Regions from separate parts of the Methylorubrum subtropicum genome, predicted to be linked through region 1. Evidence: predicted binding sites of a transcription regulator. Region 1 holds the regulator's gene; the other holds the start of a gene.

Evidence for each region. The regulator HrcA, encoded in region 1, represses chaperone genes, less so after heat shock. The targets are predictions, from matches to a motif close to GTTAGCACTCNCNNNNNGNGAGTGCTAAC.
Region 2: groES (co-chaperone GroES) is a predicted target of HrcA. The motif match lies at 7,193-7,221, and genes of this name have one in related genera.

What each region holds. Positions count from the first base shown of each region.
Region 1 covers NZ_JBBXMW010000002.1:32,445-41,759, forward strand. The annotation lists gene AAHG03_RS02865 (DoxX family protein) at 1-192, shown strand, start outside; gene AAHG03_RS02870 (hypothetical protein) at 306-542, opposite strand; gene AAHG03_RS02875 (PRC-barrel domain-containing protein) at 595-1,194, opposite strand; gene hrcA (heat-inducible transcriptional repressor HrcA) at 1,281-2,372, opposite strand; gene AAHG03_RS02885 (hypothetical protein) at 2,587-2,880, shown strand; gene rph (ribonuclease PH) at 3,039-3,752, shown strand; gene rdgB (RdgB/HAM1 family non-canonical purine NTP pyrophosphatase) at 3,749-4,387, shown strand; gene hemW (radical SAM family heme chaperone HemW) at 4,599-5,774, shown strand; gene AAHG03_RS02910 (penicillin-binding protein activator) at 6,032-7,222, opposite strand; gene rsmI (16S rRNA (cytidine(1402)-2'-O)-methyltransferase) at 7,393-8,334, shown strand; gene AAHG03_RS02920 (YraN family protein) at 8,318-8,707, shown strand; gene AAHG03_RS02925 (HAMP domain-containing sensor histidine kinase) at 8,981-9,315, opposite strand, start outside.
Region 2 covers NZ_JBBXMW010000023.1:75,267-84,581, forward strand. The annotation lists gene glcE (glycolate oxidase subunit GlcE) at 1-400, opposite strand, end outside; gene AAHG03_RS23290 (Hint domain-containing protein) at 593-1,963, opposite strand; gene AAHG03_RS23295 (lipopolysaccharide biosynthesis protein) at 2,210-3,646, opposite strand; gene AAHG03_RS23300 (glycosyltransferase family 4 protein) at 3,701-4,969, opposite strand; gene AAHG03_RS23305 (class I SAM-dependent methyltransferase) at 4,980-5,777, opposite strand; gene AAHG03_RS23310 (magnesium transporter CorA family protein) at 6,074-7,078, opposite strand; gene groES (co-chaperone GroES) at 7,291-7,581, shown strand; gene groL (chaperonin GroEL) at 7,663-9,306, shown strand.

The sequences.
Region 1 (9,315 bases):
CGCCCGGTGGCCTTCGTCCTGTCCGGCGAGATGGCCTTCGCCTACTTCATCGGCCACGCGCCCAAAAGCCTCTACCCGGCGCTGAACGGGGGTGATGCGGCGATCCTCTACTGCTTCGTGTTCCTCTACATCGTCTTCGCCGGCCCGGGCCCGTGGAGCGTCGATGCGCAGCGGGCGCGCGGCCGGTACTGACCGGCGCTAGACAATCGTCCTGGATATGAAATCCAGGACGATTGTCTAAGTTGTTGTGCCGCATCGTTTTTTCCGAAAGCCGGTATCCACCTTTCGGGCCGATGCCTTAGGCCTCACCGCGGCGGCCCGGATTGCCGGCGCCGCGCGAACATCCACAGGGCCAGCACCGCGAGCGCGATCAGCACGCTCATCCAGACCCAGTTGAAATCGGTCGCGGCGGCGTTCACCGCGGCCGAGTTGGTCCCGGACGGCCCGGATTCCGGGATCGGCGGCGCCGGCTTGGTCGCCTGCGCCAGCGCCTGATGCAGACCGACGGCCCAGATCGGCGCGGCGGTGAGGATGGAACGCATGGGACCTCCCGGTCTCGTTAGGGACGAACGGCAAGTCCTGAAGCGCTTCGCGTCAGTCGCCTTTGGCCTTGAAGGCCGGGGCGTCCTGGAGCTGCGCCTTGGTCAGGCGCACCTCGGCGTGAATGATCTTGTCGCCGGCCAGCACCGTGGCGGGGGTCTTGGGCGGCTTCTGCGGCTCGACCGAGCCGGTGGCGTCGGTCACCCGGTCGCTGTGCTGGTTCTGGACCGCGCCGAGCACCTCCCGCGTGGTCTGCGAGCCCGGCATGGTGTCCGGGGTGGCCTTGTCGGCGACGGCCTGGCTCGGGGCCGCATCCGCCTTCACCACCGAGGACGGACCGCTGGTGAGCGAGACGTCGCCGGTGTTCCAGGCGAATTCGTCGAACGGCACCGCCACCGACTTCTCGCCGAGCCCGAGGAAGCCGCCGACGCCGATCACCACGGCGCGGATCTGGCCGGAGCCGTCGATCAGCAGATCCTCGATCTCGCCGACGCGGACATGATCCATGCCGATCACCGGTACGCCGGCGAATTTCGAGCCGCTCAGCGTGCCCGTCGGCGCCTTGGCGAGGAAGGGCGCGGTGCTCTGGGCAAAGGCCGGTGCACTGAGTGCGAGGGTGAGCGCGAAGGCAAGGCGAGAGGCGTTGGAACGCACGTCGGCGTCTCCGAAGTCGATGGATCGGCAAGGTCCTGCACCAACGTCAGAAACGCCGTCGCAGTTCACCGTCATCGAGCACCGGATCAGCGCGGCCGGTCGAGCAGCCCCGAGACCACGCGGGCGGTGTAGTCCACCATCGGCACGATGCGGGCGTAGTTCAGCCGGGTCGGGCCGATGACGCCGACGACGCCGACGATCTTCTGGGCGCTGTCGCGGAAGGGCGCCGCGATCATCGACGAGCCGGAGAGCGAGAACAGCTTGTTCTCCGAGCCGATGAAGATGCGCACCCCGTCGCCCTGCTCGGCCCGCGCCAGGAGTTCGATCACGTCCTTCTGGGTCTCGAGATCGTTGAACAGCAGGCGGATGCGCTCGAGGTCTTCGGCCGCACGCAGGTCGTCGAGCAGGTTGGCCTGCCCCCTGACGATGAGTTGGCGCGCCTCCGACGGGCCCACCGTGGTGGCGAGCCCGGCATCGACCAGCCGCTCGGTGATGACGTCGAGTTCGCGCTTCATCGCCTTGCGGCCGGCCTCGATGTCGGCCTTGAGCGCGTCGAGGGTGCGCCCGCGCAGCCGCGCGTTGAGGAAGTTCGAGGCCTCCTGCAGCGCGCTCGCGGGCAGGCCCGGCGGCAGGTCGAGCAGGCGGTTCTCCACCGTGCCGTCGGTCGAGACCAGCACCACCAGCGCCCGGTCGGCATCGAGGCGTACGAACTCGACGTGTTTCAGGCCGGCATCGACCTTGGTGGTCAGCACCACGCCCGCGCCCCGCGAGATGCCCGAGAGCAGCGACGAGGCCTCGGCCAAAGCCGAATCGAAGGTATGGCGCGAGGCCGCCGCCTGCATCTGCGCCTCGATGCGGGCCTTCTCGTCGCGGTCGACGTCGCCGATCTCCATCATGGCATCGACGAAGAAGCGCAGCCCCATCTCGGTCGGCAGGCGGCCCGCGGAGGTGTGGGGCGCGAAGATCAGGCCGGAATGCTCCAGATCCGCCATGACGTTGCGGATCGAGGCCGGCGACAGGCTCATCGGCAGGATGCGGGCGAGGTTGCGCGAGCCCACCGGCTCGCCGGTGGTGACGTAGCTCTCGACGATCTGGCGAAAGATCTCGCGGGCGCGCTCGTTGAGGGCGGCGAGCGCCTGGGGCTGGTGACGCACGGTGTTGAACGGGATTTCGGACACGGGGCACTCGTTTGAACGGGCGATTGTGGGCGCAAGGCCGCCCGCGATCAATCCTCCCCGGATCGGTCGAAAGCGCGCGACGGGGGCGAGGCTTCGTCAACGATCTTGCTGGCCGGAGGGATCGTTCTTCCCCCGGTCACGGTTAGCGAGGGACCGAACGCCTCCCGGCGCGCGGATCGACACCAGAAAATTTCCCAGGAAGTGGAGAACGCCCGTGAAGCTCGGCGCCTCAAAGACCCTTCTCAAGGCCGCAGCCGTCGCGATCGCCCTGTCGGGCTTCGGCCTCGCTGCCGCGCCGCATCGGGCGGAAGCCGCCCCGATCACCGTGCCGGCCGAGGCCACGGCCGCTGCGACCACCGAGGCCACCCCGGTCGCCTACGGCTACGGCCACCGCATGCACCGTCACCGGCACATGCACCGCCACCACATGCGCCATCACCGCCGCCACATGATGCGCCGGCACATGATGCGTCATCACATGATGCGCCATCACCGCCACTACCGCTGAGATATTCTCAGAGTCGCGCTCCCCCGCTGGGAAGCGCCGCGCGGGGCCGTCATCCTTCGGGGTGGCGGCCCTTCTCACATCCGAACCGGTGTTGCCGCTCGGGCTCGCAGCGCCTAAGAGCGCCCACTTCCGATTTCTGATCCTGGAGAACCCCGCGGATGCGGCCGTCCAAGCGCGCGCCCGACGAGTTGCGTGCCGTCACGCTGGAGCGGGCGGTGGCCCGCTACGCGGAGGGCTCCTGCCTCGTCAGCTTCGGCAACACCCGCGTGCTCTGCACCGCCACCCTCGAAGAGCGCGGCCCGCCGTGGCTGCGCGGTTCGGGCAAGGGCTGGGTCACGGCCGAATACGCCATGCTGCCGCGCGCTACCCACGAGCGCACCCGGCGCGAGGTCAATTCCGGCAAGCCGTCCGGCCGCACCCAGGAAATCCAGCGCCTGATCGGGCGTTCGCTCCGCGCCGTCACCAACCTGCCCGCCTTGGGTGAGCGGCAGATCACCATCGATTGCGACGTGATCCAGGCTGATGGCGGCACCCGCACCGCCTCGATCACCGGCGCCTGGGTGGCGCTGCACGATTGCCTCGCCTGGATGCGCTCGCGCTCGATCATCTCGGTCGATCCGCTGAAGGATCACGTCGCCGCGGTTTCCTGCGGGCTCTACCGGGGCCAGCCGGTGCTCGATCTCGACTACGCCGAGGATTCGGCCGCCGAGACCGACGCCAACTTCGTCCTGACCGGCAAGGGCGGCATCGTCGAGGTCCAGGGCACCGCCGAGGGCGAGCCGTTCTCGGAGGCGCAGTTCATCGAGCTGCTGGGGCTGGCCAAGGCCGGCATCACCCAACTGGTCGAACTGCAGCGCAAGGTGATCGCATGAGCGAAGAGCACCGCATCCTCACCGGCAAGGTCGTCATCGCGACCCACAATGCCGGCAAGCTCATCGAGATGCGCGAGCTGCTCGCGCCCTTCGGCGTCGAGGCCGTCTCGGCGGGCGAACTCGGGCTGGCCGAGCCCGACGAGACCGGCACGATGTTTTCGGAGAACGCGGCGATCAAGGCGATCGCCGCCGCGGAAGCCTCCGGCCTCCCGGCCTTCGCTGACGATTCCGGCCTCTGCGTCGATGCGATCGACGGCGCGCCGGGCCTCTTCTCCGCCCGCTGGGCCGGCCCGGACAAGGATTTCGCCGGCGCCATGGCCCGGATCGAGGCGGAACTGGACAAGCGCGGCGCCACCGACCGGCGCGCCCACTTCGTCTCCGCCCTCGTCCTGGCCTGGCCCGACGGCCATACCGAGCTGTTCGAGGGCCGCGTCTTCGGCGACCTCGTGGCGCCCCGCGGCGCCCTCGGCTTCGGCTACGACCCGATGTTCCGCCCCGAGGGGATGGACCGCACCTTCGGCGAGATCTCGTCCGAGGAAAAGCACGGCGTCGATTGGCAGAGCGGCAACGCCCTGTCGCACCGCGCCCGAGCCTTCGTGACGCTCGCTGCGGCCTGCCTGCGCCGGCCGGGGTGAGCTTTCAAGCGGCGGGCGAAGGGCCTACATCGCGCTCCAAGCCGTCGCCCCCACCCAATCCCCTCATCCTGAGGTGCCGAAGCGAAACGGAGGCCTCGAAGGAGGGCTCCAGACGTCGCTGAGCGAACTGGAGCCCTCCTTCGAGGCCGCTGACGCGGCACCTCAGGATGAGGGGATTGGGTGGGACGGAGGCCGCCCGACCAGCAAAAGAATGCCCCCCGTGACACCGCCCGACCATCCGACCCGCGACGCGGGCTTCGGCCTCTACCTGCACTGGCCGTTTTGCGCGGCGAAGTGCCCGTATTGCGACTTCAACAGCCATGTCCGCCACGGCGGCGTCGATCAGCCGCGCTTCCTCGCGGCCTTCGAAAAAGAAATCGCCCACGCCGCCGCGCTGGCGCCGGGGCGGACCGTCACCAGCATCTTCCTCGGCGGCGGCACGCCCTCGCTGATGGCGCCCGAGACGGTGGCCGGCCTGCTCGATGCGGTGGCGGGTGCCTGGAGCATCGCCCCTGAGGCAGAAGTGACGCTCGAGGCCAACCCCACCAGCGTCGAGGCGAGCCGGTTCCGCGGCTACCGGGCGGCGGGGGTGAACCGCGTCTCGCTCGGCGTGCAGGCGCTGAACGATCCCGACCTCAAGCGGCTCGGGCGGCTGCATTCGGTGGCGGAAGCGCTCGCGGCCGTGCGGGTCGCGTCCGAGCATTTCGAGCGATTCTCGTTCGACCTGATCTACGCCCGGCCCGAGCAGACGCCGCAGGCATGGGCCTCGGAGCTGCGCGAGGCCATCGCGCATGCCGCCGAGCACCTCTCGCTCTACCAGCTCACCATCGAGCCCGGCACGCCGTTCTTCGGCCTCGCCCAGACCGGCCGCCTCGTGCCGCCGGACGACGAGGTGTCGCGCGCGCTCTACGACGTGACGCAGGACATCTGCGCGGGCGCAGGGCTTCCGGCCTACGAGATCTCGAACCACGCCAAGCCCGGCGCGGAATCGCGCCACAACCAGCTCTACTGGCGCTACGGCGAGTATGCCGGCATCGGCCCCGGCGCCCACGGTCGCCTCGTCCTGCCGGAGGGCCGCACCGGCACGCTGACCGAGAAGGCCCCGGAGGCGTGGCTCGCCCGGGTCGAGCGCGACGGCCACGGCATCGTCGAGACGGAAAGCCTCTCGGCCGAGGACCAGGGCGACGAGTTCCTGATGATGGGCCTGCGGCTCAGCGAAGGCATCGACCCCGCCCGCTACACCGCCCTGAAGGGCCGCCCGCTCGATGCCGGGCGCCTCGCCGCGCTCGTCGCGGACGGGCTGGTGACGCAGCGGGACGGCCGCATCGCGGTGACGCCGCGGGGTGCGCCGGTGCTGAACGCAGTGGTGGCGGAGTTGGCGGCCTGAAGCTTCGAAACGGCCTTCGTTGGATCGCTGCGGCTCAAGCCGCATCCCCTCGCCCCGCACGCGGGGAGAGGGTCGCGACGACCCTGTCGTCGTCGCGACGAGCGGTAGCGGGGGTGAGGGGGCGGCCACGGATGAGACTCTTACGGTGAGTCCCCCTCACCATCGGCTGCCGCCTCGCTTCGGCGACGACGAGGTCGCCGAAGCCCTCTCCCCGCGTGCGGGGCGAGGGGATGCGCGGACATCGTGAGGATTGAACCTCAAATCCCCGAAGGCCCCAGCACCTTCGGCGCCGGGCTCACCACCGCCGCGGCATTCCCGCGAATCTCATAGACCGCCAGCGTCCGCTCGCTGAGCCCGTCCGGACGGAAGCGGAAGGTGCCTTCGAGGCCCGAGAAGCCCGCGGGGCTGGTCAGCGTCGCATCGGCGAAGCGCTGGGTGCCGTATTGGCGCACCAGCGCCGCCGTGAGCGAGACCGCATCGTAGCCGAGCGAGGCGGCGCGCGGCGGGGCCGCGCCGAAGCGGGCCTGGTAGCGCTGAGAGAATCCGGAAAAGCCCGCGGTGTCGGGCGCGGCGAACCAGCCGCCCTGGAAGGCGGGTTGCGACAGCACCCGCGGGTCGTTCCAGAGCGCCAGCCCCATCGGGCGCACGCGGCCCGGTGAGAAACCGGCCTTCGTCAGCGCGGGGGCGAGCGCCGCGAGCCCGTCCGGCGTGTCGGGCAGGAACAGGGCGTCGGCGGGCGCGCCCGGCCCCGTCACCACGCCGCGCAGGCGCTCGACCGCCGGGCCGGGATTGCCGGCGGGATAGCGCTCGATCGCGACGAGACGGGCCCCGCGGCGGGCCACCGCCTCGCGGAACTGCGCCTCGACGGCGTTGCCGTAGGTGGTCTCGGGGATCAGCGCGGCGAAGGAGCGGCGCCCGGCGGCGGTCGCCTCCTCGACGATGCGGTCCACCTCCGATTGCGGCAGGAAGCTGATGAGGTAGACGCCGCGGGCCGCGACCCCGGCATCGGTCGAGAACGCCACCACCGGCTTGCCCGCGCCCCGCGCCAGCCCCCCCGCCGCCTGGACGTTGGCCGCGAAGAGCGGCCCCAGCACGATCTCGGCACCCTCGTTGAGCGCGGCTTGCGCCGCCTCGCGGGCGCCCTCGGGGGTGCCGCGGTCGTCCTTCACGAGGATCGACAGGTCGGGCTTCTGGAAGTCGTCGTAGGCGAGTTCGGCGGCGTTGCGCAGCGCGGCGCCCACCGCCGCGCCCTGGCCGGACAGCGGCACGATCAGCGCGACCTTGACCGAGCCGGTGCCGATCCCCTGCGTTGGGGTCGGCGCGGCCTCGGTGACCGGCGGCGGGGCCGCGCGCGTGTCCGGTCGCGGCCCGTCGGGGCCGCCGACGCAGGCCGAGAGCGCGAGGCCTACGCCGCACAGCATCGCCATCCGTCCGCCGAACCGCGCCATCGCCGAGCCTCCCCGCTCGCCATCGCTGGAGCATCGGCTTCATCCAAAAGCCGGAAACCACCTTTTGGGCCGATGCTCGGATCACGATGAGCAAGCCCCGTGAAAAGTAAATGCGGGGCAGGCCTTCTCCACGGTCCGCAAACAGGCCTCGGCGTGGCATTGTCGCGCCGATGACACAGCGCAGCGACTCGAACGCCCGGCGAGACGGGCCCGCCACCTTCACCGCCTTCGGCCTCGCGGCGGAAGCCGAGCGGCCCGCGCCCGGCCTCTACGTAGTGGCGACCCCCATCGGTAACCTGCGCGACGTCTCGTTCCGCGCCCTCGCCACCCTCGCCGCCGCCGACGCGGTTTTGGCCGAGGACACCCGCGTCACCCGCACGCTGCTGATGCATTACGGCATCACCACACCGCTCCTGTCCTATCACGAGCATTCGAACGAGGCCGTGCGCGAGCGGATGGTGCTGCGGCTCAAGGCCGGCGAGACCCTGGCGCTGGTCTCGGATGCCGGCACGCCGCTGGTATCGGACCCCGGCTTCAAGCTGGTCCAGGCGGCGATTACCGCCGGCATCCCGGTGACGCCGATCCCCGGCCCCTCGGCGGTGATGACCGCCATCGTCGCCGCCGGCCTGCCGACCGACCGGTTCTTCTTCGAGGGGTTCCTGCCGCAGAAATCGGGCGCGCGCCGAAACCGGCTGGAGGCGCTGGCGCCGATCCCCGGCACGTTGGTGGTGTTCGAATCCCCCCACCGCCTGCCCGAGATGCTGGCGGACGCCGCCGAGGTTCTGGGCCCCGAGCGCCCGGCGGCGGTCGCCCGCGAGTTGACCAAGCTCTACGAGACCATCCGCCGCGACAGCCTCGGGGGGCTCGCCCGCCTCTACGCCGAGGAAGGCCCGCCCAAGGGCGAGGTCGTGGTGGTGATCGGCGCCGAGCCCGAGGACGTTAAGGCCCGCGAGACCGATGCCGGGCTGGATGCCCGGATCGAGGCGGCGCTCGCCCGCCACTCGATCAAGGACGCGGCGGCGCTGGTCGCCGACGAGACCGGAAGCCCCAAGCGCGCCGTCTACGCCCGCGCCCTCGCGCTCGCCCGCAAGAGCGATGACGAACCCGCCTGACCGCGCGCAGGCGCGCCGCCGCGCCACCCACGGCCGCGGCCTAACGGCCGAGACTTTTGCGCTGCTGGCGCTGCTCCTGAAGGGCTACCGCCCGCTCGCCCGGCGCTATTCGGCGGCGGGCGGCGAGATCGACCTGATCGTCCGGCGCGGGCGAACGGTCGCCTTCGTCGAGGTGAAGGCGCGGGCCACCCTCGACGCGGCGGCGGGGGCGATCGATGCGCGGAAACGCGCGCGGATGTCCCGCGCGGCGCGGGTGTGGCTCGGGCGACAGAATTTGGCGCCGGACGTGACCCTGCGGGCGGATGCGGTGTTCGTGGCGCCGCGACGCTGGCCGCGGCATCTGGCGAATGCGTTTGAGCTGGAGGGGCTTTGAGGGGCCGCGCCCACACGGTTCAGGTTTGATCGCCGCCGCGGCGTGCACATCCCCTCGCCCCGCTGTGCGGGGAGAGGGCCGCGACGACCCCGTCGTCGTCGCGGCGAGGCGGCAGCCGAAGGTGAGGGGGCGGTTAAGGCAGAGCCTCGTCCGTCGAGTCCCCCTCACCGTCGCTCCGCTCCCTGCGTGGACGACGAGGTCCATGCAGGCCTCTCCCCGCGTGCGGGGAGAGGGGGAAGCGGCGGCCTTCGAAGCGACCATCCGGTAAGTGGCTCACGCCGGCAGGCGCAGCCGCGCCAGCAAACCGCCGAGGTCGGAGCGGTCGAGGGTCAAGCCTCCGCCGTAGAGTTCGGCGAGTTCCAGCGTGATCGGCAGGCCGAAGCCGTCGCCGGGGACGGTCTCGTCCAGGCGGCGACCGCGTTGGAGGACGTGGGCGCCCTGCTCCGGCGTCAGGCCGGGGCCGTCGTCCTCCACCCACAGCTCGATCAGGCCGCCGTCGCGCTCGGCGCGGATGCGGACATGCGAGCCCGCCCAGCGGCAGGCGTTGTCGATCAGGTTGCCGAGCATCTCGTCGAGGTCCTGCGCGTCGCAGGCCACCTGCGTGCCCG
Region 2 (9,315 bases), on a different contig from region 1:
AGCGCACGCCGATCAGGCTGTCGCGGGCCGCGCCCGCGTTGATCCGCCGGGGACCGGAATTGTTGATCGCCGCCACCGCGCCGAAGGTCGGCGCCCCGGTGGAGCCGAGGAGCGGCCGGTGTTCCATCGGCTCGAAAGGCAGCATCTGGCCGCGCTCGGCCAGCAGCGCCTCGACCTCGGCGAGCGGCGTGCCGGCGCGCGCGCCCACCACCATCTCGGCGGGCTCGTAGAGGGTGATGCCGGTGAGCCCCGTGCTCGCCAGCGTCGCCTCGTCCTGCGGCGGGCGGCCGAACGCGGCCTTGGTGTTGCCCCCGACCAGCCGCAGCCGCTCGGACCGGCCGGCGGCCTGCGCGACGATGGCCGTCGCCTCCTCCTCGCTCGCCGGCGCGTATGTCGTCATGATCCCGGTTTCCGTCCCGCCGGGCCTTTTTGGAATGGCCCTCTCAGGGGACAAAGCCCGGATCGGGGGGCGGTGGCAAGGGCGGTACGACAGTTGGGTCGCCCTCTCGCCGCTGCGACCCTGCCGACGAAGGAACGGCCCCGCGTGGGCGGAGCCGCCTCGACGTGCGCAGGTGAGCCGGCCGTCCCGTCGTCAGGCCGTGCGCCCGAGCTCGGCCCAATCGATCGCTTCCACCGGCGCGACCCAGCGAGGGAGGGCCGGGGCGGTCAGCATCAGCCGCAGGAACAGCGTCCCTCGGCATCCCGCCCACAGCTCGGGCGGCAGCACCGCCTCGCCGCGGGTCCAGCGCGTGCCGGCCTCGGCGGCGTGGAAGCCCTCACGGAGGCGGGGATCGTCCAGGGCGACGACGCGGGCGCCGGTCAGCCCGTCGTCGATCGTCAGCGCCGCCAGCGGGAGGCCAAGCGGCCGGTCGTCGGTCGAGCCGGGGATGACATGGGTCGGCACGCTGACGGCCGAGACAAGGCGTAGGTCGCGGACGCCGGCCGGGAGGACGAAGCGGGCGGTGAGGTCGAACACCTCGGGATGAACCACGCGCCCGTCGGCGACGAGGTGCAGTCCGGCGAAGGTGTCCTCGACCCGGCGCCAGCCGAGCGCCTCGGCGCGCTCCGCAAGCCGGGCACGGACCAGATCGACCAGAGGCCCTGCCTCGTGGAACGGCCGGCAGAAGGGCAGGGGGCCTTCCGGGCGGGCATCGGGGGCGGCCAGAAGATCGGTGGCGTCGGTGTCGGCGAAGAAGCGGCGGTTGCCGCAATCGAGGTAGCTTTCAGCCGCAAGGCCCTCGACGATAAGCAGGTCGTGGCTGTCGAGTTCGACGTGCCAGTAGGTGACGCTCTCGGCCGCAACCTGGGAGACGGTGGTGCCGTTGACGAGGCGGATGGCCGGAATCAGGATTTCGCCGAGCACGTCCACGGCGATGGCGTGGGCGGGCGACACGAACAGGTCGCGGGCCGGGCGGCCCTCACTGAAGGCGTGCGCGGCGATGCGTACGGGCTGCCAGTCGGTCCGGCCCTGGCAGCGAACCGTGCGGTGGCCGATCCAGCGGATCGGGCGGGCCGCGCCGGAGACGGTCACGGCCAGATCGCCGACCCGCAGATGCTCGACCGCTACTTCGCCGCGGCGCGTTCGGATCGACGAGCCGGCGGCATAGCAGACGAGATTGTACGGGCTGGCAGTGGTCGGCCGGCTCGTGTTCAGGCTATAGAAGTTGTTCGTATAGAGATAGTATGGACCTTGACCGTTCGAGCTGGCCGAAACGATGACGTCGCTGTTGTCCGTCGTCCTCCGATAGTAATACAGCGTTGCTGCATTGTCGTCATCGTAGAAGCGATCGTTCGGGATATCGCCGAGGAGGTTCGGATCGTCGTTCGAGCCGTCGCTGAGATCCTGGAAATCCGTCGTCGCATTGGTGTTGGGCGACGGGCCGGAAATAATAGCGTTCTGATTGGCGTCGAAGGTAACGGGGTAGATGTTGTCGAATGCACGAAGCTCTTCTGACGTCGGCATCGTACGGGTCTCCGGTCGATGATCCGCGCGAATCAAAGACGGCGGCGCGGGTAATTCGTTCTGTGCGTGAGCGAACGAAATGTATCATCGGCCGGCGCTTCGGTCGTCCGAAGGTTGTCGCGGAAACGCTTTGCGTAAGTCGCTGTGACGCATCGGTCACAGATGCGTGATCCGCCAAACCGCGAGGAAGCATCCCGCGCACCCGGTCGGACGTGGTCTCTTGGAGGGGCGCGTCTGGGCCCGTCGCTACTCCGCCGCAGCCGGCAGCCCCGACTGCCGTCGCTCCATCACGGCGCTGCGCAGGCCCGCGATGTCGAGGAGCCAGACCAGCGCGCCGTAGACCAGCACGCCCGTGCCGATGCAGGCCGGCAGCGCCAGCCAGGGGGCGAGGGTGCGAAGGGGCCAGACCGCGGCGGCCATCGCGACGGTGGCGAGGGCCGCCGTCGCGATGTCGCGCCAGGGGAGGGCGATGCGGGTCGGGCCGGTCAGCGCCAGGACGGCGAGGAGGCCGAAGGCGGCGAGGAAGCCCAGCGTCTGGGCGACGGCGATGCCGGTGCCGCCGTAGGAGCCCGCGAGCGCCAGCAAGGCCAGCGCGTTGACGAGCGCGCCGAACAGGGCGGCGGCGATCACCGGCATGGTGCGGCGGCGGATCTGGAAGACCGGGTTGAGGGCGTAGTTCATGGCCGCGAAGGCGACGAGGCCCGGCAGCATCGGCAGCAGGTAGGCGGTGAAGTGGCCACGGAAGGCGTCGGGGACCACGATGGCCTCCAGCGCGGGCAGCACCGCCCAGACCCCGGCCGCGCTCGGCAGGATCAGGGCGGCGACCACCGCGAGGTTGCGGGCGACCTGGGCCTCGCCGGCCTGACGTCCGCCTTCCTCCTCCGCCCGTACCGCAATCTGGAACAGCAGCACATCGAGCGCCGCGCCGAGCGTGCCGAAGATGCGGGTGCCGATGTCGGAGGCGAGCGAGAAGTAGCCGGACTCGGAAAACCCGCCGACGGCCGCGATGGCGCTGCGGTTGGCAAACGGCAGGAGCTGATAGACGACGTTGGCCGCGATCAGCGGTAGGCCGTAGGTGACGAAGACCCGCAGCATCGTGCGCCCGCGCTCGGCGTCCGGGCGGTGGCGCGGATCGGTGAGGCCGCGATGGATCAGGATCGCGGCGAGGAACTGGCTGACGCCCGCCGCCGCGATCACCGCGGTGGCGTCTCCCGTCGCCCAGGCGGTGCCGACCATGAGGACGAGGGCGAGCCCGCTCTTGACCAGCACCAGCTTGAGATAGAGCCCGCCGATGAAGCGGGCGCGGGCCAGCGTCGTCTGGTAGTCGAAGAAGCCGATGCCGATGGCGGTGGCGACCGCCGCGGCGGCGAGCGTCGCGGGCGGGCCGGCGATGGGGCGCCCGGCAAGGCAGAGTAGGGTCGCGGCGACGAGGCAGAGCGCGGTCGCGGCGTAGGCCCGGTCGAGCACGGCGCGGATCCACGGCTCCTCGCCGCGCACCCGCTCGGAATAGAACCGCGTCGCCGACAGCCGCAGCCACTCGAAGAACAGGGTGGTGAGCACCACCGAGCCGGCGATGCCGAGCGCGAAGCGGCCGAAATCCGCCGGGCCGAGGATCTGCGCCAGCAGCAGGCCGAGGGCGAGGTTCAGGACCGCGTTGACGACGTAGGCTGCGATGACCGCCATGGGCTTCGGGTGTTTCCTGAGCGCAGGAGCGTGTGCCGGACGGTTGAGACGGATTTACGTCAGCGGGGCGCTACGCAAGGCGGCGGCCGGAGCGCTCGCGGTGATGTGCGCGGGGCGCAGGGCCACCTCACGGTAGATGCGCTCCAGCCGGTCGAGATGGCGGTCGAGCGTCAGCGGGTCGGCCCAGAACCCATCGTAGGCGGCCCGGCTCATGGCCCGGGCGGTGGTGTCGTCGGACAGCCGCGTCATCGCGGCGGCCAGCGAGGCGGGATCGCCCGAGCGGAACCACAGGCCGCTGATGCCGTCCGCCACCGCCTCGCGGCCCGCGCAGATGTCGCTGACGATCACCGGAGTGCCGAGCGCCAGCGATTCCAGCACGGTGAGCGGCTGGCCTTCGTACCAGACGGAAGGGAAAACCAGGGCGCGGGCGGCCCGCAACTGCCGCTTCACGCCCGCCGGGTCGTGCCAGCCGAGGAACTCGGCCTCCGGATAGGCTGCTTCCAGCTCGGCCCGCTGCGGGCCGTCGCCGACGAAGATCGCGCGCTGGCCCGACAGCCGCGCGGCCTGCGCGAACAGCCCGGCGCCCTTTTCCGCCGAGAGGCGGCCGACGAAGACGAAGCCGCCGGGTTCACCGTCTTCCTTGTGGCCCAGCGGCTCGGCATCGATCGGGTTGCCGACATCGTACCATTGCGTGTCGGCGGGCAGGTGCGGCGCCAGCACCTCGCGCTGGAGCCGGCTGATGGTGATGACCGCGGCGAGGTTGTCGATCATGCCGGTGTTGCGCATCAGCACATGGCGGCCGACCCGCATCAGCTTGCGGGCGTAGCCGCGGGAATCGCAGTTGTGCGAGACGCAAGCTAGCGAGACCGGGGCCCGATGGCAGGCCGCCGAGACGGGGTAGTCGTAGAAGCCGCCGTTGGGACAGGCGAGGTAGTACTCGTGCATGGTGAACACGACCGGCGCCTTGCTGCCGGCCAGCACCGGCCCGATCGAGGGCGAGAGCGCCTTGGCCCAGGCATGGACGTGGACGACCGTCTCCTCCGGGTCGTGGCGGGCGAGGAGTTCGCCCAGCGCCGCCGCCGCCTTCTGGTTCCATAGCCACTGCACGCCGAAGCGGGCCAGCGAGTTCGTGGTCGTGACATCGACCTGATCGAGCAGGATCGTCTCGATGCCCGCAGGCCCCATCCGCGGATCGGCCGGGCCGACGGCGGCGAAGAAGGTGACCGCATGGCCGCGTGCGGCGAGACCCAAAGCGCTCTCAATGGCGACCTTGGCCTGCCCGCCGTTGATGTGGGCGTGATCCGCCACGACGATGATCGGCATCGGGCGCGGCCTATTTGCGGGCGATGACGTAGGCGAAGCTGGTGAAGGTGCGCCAGTCGCGCGCCCGCGCCACCCTGGTGAAGGCGGCATCGACCTGCTTGAGCCCAGGAATCTTCCAGAAGTAGCTGTAGCCGTAGAACGGCAGCACCACGACCTCGCGGAATCCGATCTCCTTCAGCACGGGCGCGATCACCGCCTCGCTGCCGCGGCAGAGATTGTAGTGGGCCGGGAATTTCGGGTTGTCGCCGTCGTCGGCGCGGTCCGGGAACAGGGTGTGCAGCACCGCGCGCGACAGGCGCTCGGGCATGATCTGGTTGGCGGCAAACGGCGGCGCGAACAGTGTCGGAAAGAAGCTCAGCGCCACGCCGCCGGGAGCCAGCAGATCGTGGACGTTGCGCCACATCTGCGCGACGTCGGGCACGTGCTCCATCACCATCCGGCAATAGGCGAAGTCGAACTGCTCGCGACCGGTGGCCTGAACCGTGTCCTTCGCGGCGATGTCGCAGCAAAGCTTGGAGAAGGCAGGGGGCGCCAGATCGAGTTCGCGCTGCGACAGGTCGTTGATCGTCACCGCGATGTCGTACTCGGTCAGTTCCGCCGGGCCGAACACCGGATCGCGCCCGCCGCCGATCTCGAGGTGGTGGCGCAGGCCGTATTCCCGGCTGAGCGCCAGGATCATGGCCTTGTAGTTCTCCCACGACCAGTTCCAGTCGGGCGAGTAGCCGAGATCGTCGGCGATGCCTTTCAGACTGCGCGGAGCGAAGGTCTGGACCGGCTGCGCGATCTCGAAATTGTGGCGGACGTTCATCGGGCAAACCCCAATCGTGCGGCTGGCGCCGACGATGGGGGCACGCGATTTCGAAACGATTAAGTGGGGTTTCCGGAGTGTCCGAGGTGCGCGGGTCTCGCTCCGGATGCTGTCCAAGACCTTAAACGCCGAGTTTCAATCGGCCCCTCCCGTCCACCCCCCTCATCCTGAGGTGCGCAGCCGAAGGCGGCGCCTCGAAGGAGGGCTCCAGAAGTCGCGCGGCTGGCTGGAGCCCTGCTTCGAGGCCGCATGCGCGGCACATCAGCATGAGGGGGAGAGGTGGGACGAGGCGGCGTCTACAGCCACCCCTTCGACTTGAAATACACCAGCGGCACGATCGCCGAGATCGCGATCAGCGCGAGCCCGTAGGGGTAGCCGTAGACCCAATCCAGCTCCGGCATGTGCTTGAAGTTCATGCCGTACATCGACGCCACCAGCGTCGGCGGCACGCCGACCACCGAGACGACGGTGAGGATGCGGAAGGCGTTGTTCTGCTCGACGTTGATGAGCCCGAGCGTCGCGTCGAGGAGGAACTGCACCGTCTCGGAGAGTCGGTTCTCGAACTCGTCGAGGGAGGCGATGTCGCGGGCCACGGTCTCGAAGCGGGGGGCGTCGCCCTCGTCGAGGTGCTGGCCGCATTCGCCCTTGGCGAAGGCGACGATGCGTTCCAGGCCGAGCAGGCTGGCGCGGACCTTCGAGAGCGACTTGCCGTAACGCCCGATCGAGCGCAGCAGGCGCCGCAGCGCGAGGTCGCGGCGCTTCGGGGCGCTGGCGTCGCCCTTGCGGGCGCCGGGACGGGCGCTGGCGTCGAAGTCGAAGATGCGGGTCGAGAGGTTGTCGAGGTCGGCCGACATCTCCTCCAACAGGTCCGCGAGGTTGTCGACCAGTTCCTCGACGACCAGCAGGAACATCCGGGCGCCGGTGCTGCCGTCGCCGTCCTCCTCGTCCACCCGTTTGCGCACCGCCGCGAAGGCCCGCATGTCGTGGTAGCGCACGGTGACGAGGTGCGTCTTGTTCAGGAGGAAGCCGAGCGGCTTCAGGGTGAAGTCCGAGCGGTCGAAGGTCACCATCGGCGTGGACAGCGAGATGCCGTCGCGGTTGCGCCGCAGCCGGCTCGACAGCTCGACTTCGCTCAGCGCGGCGCGGGAGGGCACGCGGATGCCGGTCTTCTCCTCGACGCGGGCCGCTTCCTCCGCGGTCGGATCGTCCAGGTCGATCCAGACCGCGTGATCCGGCAGGGGGGCGGCGCCGTGCAGGCGGCTCGCATCGACCGCCCCTTGCGGCCCGTGGAGGCTCATCATCGGAAAGGGATGCCCCGGATTCGTGGGATCGGAGAATGTCTCCGCACCGTCGGGCGGGCGCGGGAGATGCGGCGTCTTGACTCGAAACGGGCCTGCGCCTATCTCGCGGCCGTCGTTGGCACTCACGCAACGAGAGTGCTAACAGCCAGGGTAGGCGCGGTCGCTCGGGCCGCATCAAGACCAACCGCTATTCCGAAGCAAGAGGGTAGCTCATGAACTTCCGTCCGCTCCACGACCGCGTCGTCGTTCGCCGTATCGAGGGTGAAGAGAAGACGAAGGGCGGGATCATCATCCCGGATACCGCCAAGGAGAAGCCGCAGGAGGGCGAGATCGTCGCCGTCGGTTCGGGCGCCCGTGACGAGCAGGGCCGCGTCAACGCCCTCGACGTCAAGGTCGGCGACCGCGTCCTGTTCGGCAAGTGGTCGGGCACCGAGGTCAAGATCGACGGCCAGGATCTCCTCATCATGAAGGAATCCGACATCATGGGCGTCGTCGCCGCCTAAGGCCGCGCCCGCTTCATCCGCCCTTCGAGATCGCCGCGGCTGATCTCGGGGCTCCTTTCCCAAATTCGAGGTAGTACTCACATGGCAGCGAAAGACGTTCGTTTCTCCGCCGACGCTCGCGACAAGATGCTGCGCGGCGTCGACATCCTCGCCGACGCGGTGAAGGTGACGCTGGGCCCGAAGGGCCGCAACGTCGTGATCGAGAAGAGCTTTGGCGCCCCGCGCATCACCAAGGACGGCGTCACCGTCGCCAAGGAGATCGAGCTGGCCGACAAGTTCGAGAACATGGGCGCCCAGATGGTGCGCGAAGTGGCCTCGAAGACCAACGACATCGCCGGTGACGGCACCACCACCGCGACCGTCCTGGCCCAGGCCATCGTCCGCGAGGGCGCCAAGTACGTCGCCGCCGGCATCAACCCGATGGACCTGAAGCGCGGCATCGATCTGGCCACCCAGGCCGCCGTGAAGGACATCACCAACCGCGCCAAGAAGGTCGCCTCGTCCGACGAGGTCGCCCAGGTCGGCACGATCTCCGCCAACGGCGACAAGGAGATCGGCGAGATGATCGCCCACGCCATGCAGAAGGTGGGCAACGAGGGCGTCATCACCGTCGAGGAGGCCAAGACCGCCGAGACCGAGCTCGACGTCGTCGAGGGCATGCAGTTCGACCGCGGCTACCTCTCGCCGTACTTCGTGACCAACGCCGAGAAGATGGTCGCCGAGCTGGAAGACCCCTACATCCTCATCCACGAGAAGAAGCTGTCGTCGCTCCAGGCGATGCTGCCGGTGCTCGAGGCCGTGGTGCAGACCGGCAAGCCGCTCGTCATCATCGCCGAGGACATCGAGGGCGAGGCGCTGGCCACGCTCGTGGTCAACAAGCTGCGCGGCGGCCTCAAGGTCGCGGCCGTGAAGGCGCCGGGCTTCGGCGACCGCCGCAAGGCGATGCTCGAGGACATCGCGATCCTGACCAAGGGCCAGATGATCGCCGAGGATCTCGGCATCAAGCTCGAGAACGTGACGCTCCCCATGCTCGGCCGCGCCAAGCGCGTGCGCATCGAGAAGGAGAACACCACGATCATCGACGGTCTCGGCGAGAAGGACGACATCGAGGCCCGCGTCGGCCAGATCAAGGCGCAGATCGACGAGACCACCTCGGACTACGATCGTGAGAAGCTGCAGGAGCGTCTGGCCAAGCTCGCGGGCGGCGTGGCGGTGATCCGCGTCGGCGGCGCGACCGAGGTCGAGGTCAAGGAGAAGAAGGACCGCGTGGACGACGCGCTCAACGCCACCCGCGCCGCGGTGGAAGAGGGCATCGTCCCCGGCGGCGGCACCGCGCTGCTGCGGGCCAAGAAGGCGGTCGCCGAGCTGAAGTCCGACGTTCCGGACGTGCAGGCCGGCATCAAGATCGTCCTCAAGGCGCTTGAGGCCCCGATCCGCCAGATCGCCCAGAACGCGGGCGTCGAGGGCTCGATCGTCGTCGGCAAGATCACCGACAAGACCGACTCCGAGACCTTCGGCTTCAACGCCCAGACCGAAGAGTACGTCGACATGATCCAGGCCGGCATCGTCGACCCGGCCAAGGTCGTGCGCACCGCCCTTCAGGACGCCGCCTCGGTGGCCGGCCTGCTGGTGACCACGGAAGCCATGGTCGCCGACGCGCCGAAGAAGGACAGCGGCGCCCCGGCGATGCCGGGCGGCGGCGGCATGGGCGGCATGGACTTCTAAGTCCTTAGC